DNA from 2 places in the Pseudoalteromonas sp. DL2-H2.2 genome. Region 2 is predicted to be linked to the other one. Evidence: riboswitches for the same ligand, from Rfam matches in the RefSeq annotation. Region 2 holds a riboswitch; the other holds the start of a gene.
The links. A riboswitch is a leader RNA that binds a small molecule or an ion and turns the genes downstream of it on or off. The one in region 2 is predicted to bind lysine.

Region 1 (3,424 bases), on a different contig from region 2:
GACGGTATCAGGTAAGAAAATTGTCATAATGTGTAACTACTCGTGGCACAGTGTGCTGCTAAGTGATAGACTCCGCGCCGAAAACGTTACCTTTCACAATTTTTACTTTTGATTACAGGTTGTTTACGCATATGGTCACGCCCATTATCCTAACCCTGATAGCGGTCGCTTTTGTGCTTATCGTTATAGAGGATATTATCCATGTAAACAAGGCCAAAACGACCCTTTTTTTTGGCACTTTATGTTGGATTATCCTATTTATCTCCCCACTTCATGGCGAAAGCTCAGAAACTATACAACATCAGCTCGATCACAACATTCTTGAAATCGCCACCTTGTGGTTATTCCTGATGGCTGCGATGACCTTTGTTGCCTATCTGAACTCTAAAGGTTTTATTCAAAACATCGTCCATCGGGTAATGCCAACCCAGATCAGTGAACGCAAAATGATGTTCCTGGTAGGTGGCTTTGCTTTCTTGTTTTCTTCGATTTCTGACAATATTACCGCAACGCTTATCTCGCTGGCGGTGGTGATGTCGCTGAAACTCGATCCGAAGAAGCTTATCAAGTATGCCACATTGATCATCTTCAGTGTTAACTCAGGCGGCGTGTCTTTGATCACAGGTGATGTGACCACTCTGATGATTTTCCTTGCAGGTAAGGTCACGATCCCAGATTTGTTATTGCTGGTGGCGCCTTCCATTGTCAGCGTACTCTTGCTGGCAACCATGCTGTCTATGGGAATGAAAGATCAGCTGGTATTTGAAAAGCAAGCGCTGCGCCGGATAGAGAAAACGGACATTACGATCGCGGTGATCTTTATGACGACCGTACTGACTACGCTGTATCTGAGCGTACAATACCAGGTCCCGCCCATGCTGACTTTCCTCTGTGGCCTGTCGGTGATGTTTTTGATGGCCCAGTTTCTGATGCGCAAAAAGGACGTCAATAAAAAGATCATCGATTATATTCGTGAAATTGAGTACGACACTTTGCTGTTCTTTGTGGGTGTACTTTTATTAGTTGGCGCGCTGAAAGAGGTGGGTGTCCTTAACATGTTCACTCAGCTGTATGAGTTCGTTGACCCTCAGTACGCCAGCTATCTGGTGGGCCTGATGAGTGCCGCAGTTGATAACGTACCATTGACGGCCGCTTTGCTCAAAGCTGACATCGTTATGAGCCCGCAGCAATGGCTGACCTTTACCTATGCGACAGGCGTGGGCGGCTCTATGCTGATCATCGGCTCGGCGGCGGGGATCATTGCAATGAGTAAAGTAAAGGCTCTAACCTTTACGAGCTACTTAAGAATGAGCCTATATTTGTTAATTGCCTACACGGCTGGTTATGCCGGTGCCTTTTTTATGGGGCAATTTATTTAATCTTTAATGACAGGGTCAATTTTATACTTGACACCTAGACGTCTAAAAGATACCTTTTTCAAGCCCGCTCAAAATGCGGGCTTTTATTTTGCCAGGATTCAGTTAAATCCCGGCAAAATAAGCAGAAGAGGCGCGATGCTTAGGTAGCTGATGTGAGGTGACGATAACCCGTGACCATCAGTGAGGGAGGTACTCGCCGAGGAAAACCATGCTACGTCGGCATGATTTTTCGGTCCTGGAGGTTGAATCCTCGGGACTGTCACCGTTTTCAGGTGGAGAGCTTCTGGCAGAGGTCATTTCTTTATGGTTAGTCCATCCTATTGCCAAGTTCTCCTTATTGATGTTGATCGCCGCGTGTGATCCCAAGGAGATAAAATGAATTCCCAGTATGTCGTTGCTAAATTTGGCGGCACCAGTGTTGCAAACTTCGAAGCCATGCAGCGATGCGCCGCTATTGTCCATGATAATCCCGATGTTCGCGTGGTGGTGGTCAGTGCCAGTGCCGGTGTAACCAATCACCTGGTGACCCTGACACAGCAAAAAGTCGATGCGGCTGAGCGCGAGGCGTTGTTTCAGTCTGTGATGGAGATCCAGCAGGACATTCTGGCATGCCTGACACTCGATGCAGATCTGGAATCGGGCTTTAACGACACAAAAGAGGCTTTTTATGCGCTGGCTCAGTTACCCGCACTGGATGCACAGCAATGTGACGAAATGCTGAGCTTTGGTGAGCGTTTTTCTTCCTATTTGTTCACTCAGGTTCTCAGAGACTTAGGCGTTACCAGCGGCCGTTTTGACGTACGTCAGGTGCTCAAAACTGACCGCCAGTTTGGTAAAGCCGTACCCGATGTGGCTGCAACGCGCGACGCAGCCATGGCCCACCTGACACCGCAGCTTTCTGAGCAGGTAGTGGTGACTCAGGGCTTCATTGGTAGCGATAATCAGGGTCAAACCACCACATTAGGGCGGGGTGGTTCAGATTACAGTGCAGCACTACTGGCGGAGGCCATTGCCGCGCAAAGCGTCCATATCTGGACGGATGTGGTAGGTATCTTCAGCACCGACCCGCGTCTTTGCCACAAAGCACGGCCGATTGCCCGGCTGAGTTTCGATGAGGCTGCCGAAATGGCCACCTTTGGTGCCAAAGTATTGCACCCGGCTACTATCTTGCCAGCCAGTCGCAGTGGCATTTCGGTGTTTGTTGGCTCGAGCAGAGATCCCCATGCCGGTGGCACCTGGATTGAAAAGAACAACCGCTCTGAGCCGGGTATTCGCGCGGTCACACAGCGCAAGAACCAAATCTTGCTGACCCTGAAAAGCCCAGAGATGTTGCTAGCCAGTGGTTTTCTGGCACGCATCTTCACTATTTTAAGTGCACACAATATTTCAGTTGACCTGGTTACTACCTCGGAGATCAGTGTTGCGCTGACACTCGATAATGCCCCCAATGCCACTCGCCCGGAGCTGGCGCAGGCGTGTCTGGATGAGCTGGGTGAGTTTTGTCAGGTAAGTGTAGAGAACAACCTGACCCTGGTGGCTATGATTGGCTCTGAAATTCAGTTGCGCCATGGCGAAGCAAGCCTGATGCAGGTACTGGCAGATTTTAATATTCGTTTGATCTGCCATGGGGCGAGTCGCCATAACTTGTGCTTCCTCGTTGAGCAGGGTGAATCAGATGCCGTGGTTCAGGTGATCCATAGTCGCTTATTGGAAGCTGCATAAACCAGACGCAGGCTAAGTCTGGCTGGACACATCACCCGGAGCGGGTAATACTCGCTCTGAAAGCAAAATTTTTTACTCACAGGTGTGTCCATGGAATATCAGGAAATTTATCAGTTCTGGTTTGTTGAATGTCAGGAGCAGGACTGGTGGCAAAAATCAGCCCAGTTTGATAATAAAATCACAACCAGATTTGCACAGTTACACGAGCAGGCCATGGCCGGAGAGCTGGCCGAATGGCGCAAAACTGCGGTGGGGGCGCTGTGTGAGATAATCGTTCTGGATCAGTTTTCACGTAATATGTTTCGTGATACACCCGCCGCCTT
Region 2 (3,424 bases):
TACGTCAACAGCCTGCCCGCCATGGCTGGCATGAATGCTGGTAATGGCCATACTCTCAAGCATTTTTTCGATGATTTTGGCATTCAATTGATTGTCTTCTACCAGCAACACTTTACTGTTGCGGGCCACACCACTGACTTGCTCCGGCTCCGGAAGCCGCTTCAAAGGCACACTGAGCAGCGCTTTTGTGCCGTGCGGCTCACGGGCAACAAACGCCAGCTCACCAGACATAATCGCCAGCAGCAGATTGCAGCGCGCCAGACCCAGCTGCAAGCCCTGAAAGTGGTGCCCATTCGGATTGTTTTCCGTGGGCGGTGCATTAACCTGGGCAATATTAAAACCCGGTCCGCTGTCTTCTATTTCACAGTAAAAACGCCAGTTCACTTCTTCATCCTGTGCGCTGACCTGTTCAACCCGGGCAGACAAACTGACGCCGCCCTGCTCGGTAAACTTCACTGCATTATCAAGTAACTGGCCTATCACCCAGCTCAGACGTTCATGATCGCATTCAAAGATTTTTTCGCTGTGGCTGTTAAAGTGATAGCTAAAATCCAGGCCTTTCTCTCTGGCTAACAACCGATAAGTGGCGACTGGCTGCCCCAGCGTGTCGGTTAGCCGAGCCGGGTGGCAATTTAGTTCTGGTTGCTGTTCGTCAGACAGCCGATTGTAATCTTCCACTGACGCGATCAGGGCTTTTAATTGCTGGGCCGCCTTATTGGCCTGCGCCAGATAGCCCTCACGCTGAGATTCCTGATACAAATGCAAATACCCCAGCACCGCCTGTAATGGCGTGCGCAGCTCGTGGCTGGCACGGGCCAGAAACATCGCCCGGCTTTGATTGGCATGCTCTGCTTTTTGGCGTGTTTGCTGCAACCGCTCAATGGCGCTGGCGATACTGCGCTCCATCGGAAAAAAGATCCACTGAATCTCCGCCAGGAGCAGAAAAAGCCCCAGCAACCACATCAGCAGTTGCAGGTTTCTGAGCCGCTCTATCTTGCCATTGGTAAAGTCTTCGAACAGCAATACGGCATGATCCAAATCTTGTAGCAACAACTGAGAACGGGTGTGAATTTCCTGGATTTGACTTAAACTGGGCTGCTTAGCAGCGTTTGATAACAGCGCCATGTACTGTTTTAACTGATTATCTAAGTCCCCTGGCTGGGCAAAATACCAGCTATGCAGCTGTTCATTCAGATGTACATAATCGTCGCCATCGCGCATCAGCAAAAAGTCATGGTTACTTTGCAATAGCTGCAATGCATTGCTCAGAGCCTGACGGTTTGCGGCCACATTTTGCTCACCCATGATGATCACATACTCCAGGTGCAGCGCCGCTTTTTGCGACAGCATACGCTGCATACCCGCAATATTAATTACCCTGGCGGCCTGTTTTTGCTGTTCCAGCAGATACAAAGTCAGCCCGGTTGTCATTGTCAGCAACAGCAACATAATCACCAGCGCGACCAGGTATTTCAGGCGATAGCGCGTAACCAGATTGTTCAAATCATCCCTCCATATGCGAGCCTAATCATCCAGGCGCCAGACTCTTTTCCAGTTTAGATTAAATTTCAAACTTTTGCCGACAGTGACTTGACACCCAGACGGCCAAAATGTTTCAATGCGCTCGTACCCTATTTTATCCAGACGGCCATGCTGCCAAAAAGCGTGGACGTCTTAGGGCTGGAAGAGGTGCGTTATTCAGGTATTTGAGTGGAGGAGAGCAAACTCCCGCGAAACTCAAAGAGGGGAATTAACGCCGAGAAGCACTGCGTTTTGCTTACGTAATGCTTCGGGCGACTGGGTTGAATCCCAGCGACTGTCACCAACACATTTGGTGGAGAGCTTCTGGTCTTAGAAACAATATGGCCAGCGGCCTATTCTTTTTAAGTCCATTGCTCTTCGAATTTTAAACGGTTCGGAGCGGGACTCTTTCCTGACTACCGGACCAGCAAGAAGTTCGGTAGAGATGAAATCACACGTTCAGTTATCTAACCAGTTATCTGACTACCCGTTATGGACGGCCTTGGTCACGCCCTTTGACGCATGCGATCAGGTCGATTATCACAGTTTACAGCAGCTCGTCGCACAGCAGGTCGACGCCAATAATGGCATTTTGCTGCTTGGCAGCACCGGAGAAGGCCTGGCCCTGACCCTGGCCGAACAACGCAAAATCGTCGAATTTGTCTGCGCACTCGCACCACAGGTGCCAATCATGGTGGCCGTTGGCGGCATTAATCTGGCTGCCCAGTTAGAGTGGGTTGAGTTTTGTAATAGCCAAAATATCGATGCCCTGCTACTGGGCTCGCCCGTTTATGCCAAGCCCGGAGTAGTGGGTCAGACGCAGTGGTTCGACGCCTTGCTCAGTGCCGCGAAGGTGCCCTGCATGATCTACAATGTCCCCGGACGTAGCGCCGTTGCAATCGCTCCCGAAGTACTGACCAATCTGGCACACCACGACAACCTTTGGGCACTCAAAGAGGCCAGCGGCGACATAGCCACGTTTGAGGCCTTTCGCCGTGCCTTGCCTACTTTGGCCATTTACAGTGGTGACGACGCATTGATGCCCTATTTTGCACAAGCCGGTGCGGCCGGATTGGTTTCTGTGGCAGCCAATGCCTGGCCCGCCCAAACCGCAGAGTTTGTTCGCCGTGCATTGAGTGGCACCAGCCCCAACCTGTTTACCACCTGGGCCGATGCCATCCATAGCCTGTTTGCCGTCGCTAATCCCATCCCGGTAAAAACGCTGATGCACTTGCAGGGCCAGCTGGCAACGCCACACCTCAGGCCCCCACTGACACACTTGGAACTGACAAATCACGCGGCACTACATGCCGCCAACGAACAGATTTTATCCTGGAATTAAGAGACTCCCTATGACCTGGTCAACACTATTAGATAATTTAGAAAACGGTTCACAACGTGCAGCAAGTCAAGACGAGCACGGTAACTGGCATGCCAATGTCGAAGTTAAAGAAGGTATTCTGGCTGCCTTTCGTGCCGGTCAAAACACCGAATATCCCGGTGGCTTTGTCGATAAAGACAACCTGGCGCCGCGCGGTTTTTCCGCCGATGATGCGGTTCGTATGGTGCCCGGAGGCAGCAGCGTGCGCCGCGGTGCGTATGTAGCCCCCGGCACCATCATAATGCCACCCGCCTACGTCAACATCGGCGCCTATATCGACAGCGGTACTATGGTCGACAGTCACGCGCTGGTGGGCTCCTGCGCCCAAATTGGTAAAAATGTACATCTCAGTGCGGCTGTACAGATCGGTGGCGTACTGGAGCCGGTTGGTGCCAGCCCGGTGGTGGTTGAGGATGATGCGTTCATCGGCGCAGGCTGTGTACTGGTAGAGGGCGTAGTGGTAAAACAAGGCGCGGTGCTGGCACCGGGTGTGCGCTTGTCAGCCAGTATCCCTGTTTATGA

Region 1: linked by a shared signal. The riboswitch ahead of lysC (lysine-sensitive aspartokinase 3) and the one ahead of dapA (4-hydroxy-tetrahydrodipicolinate synthase) in region 2 are both predicted to bind lysine.

Annotation. Positions count from the first base shown of each region.
Region 1 is NZ_JAKGBD010000003.1:481,796-485,219, forward strand. It holds gene nhaD (sodium:proton antiporter NhaD) at 132-1,379, shown strand; lysine riboswitch at 1,497-1,670, shown strand; gene lysC (lysine-sensitive aspartokinase 3) at 1,755-3,101, shown strand; gene L1285_RS07840 (DUF924 family protein) at 3,192-3,424, shown strand, end outside.
Region 2 is NZ_JAKGBD010000005.1:81,695-85,118, reverse strand. It holds gene L1285_RS10265 (response regulator) at 1-1,503, opposite strand, end outside; lysine riboswitch at 1,677-1,853, shown strand; gene dapA (4-hydroxy-tetrahydrodipicolinate synthase) at 1,967-2,863, shown strand; gene L1285_RS10255 (2,3,4,5-tetrahydropyridine-2,6-dicarboxylate N-succinyltransferase) at 2,874-3,424, shown strand, end outside.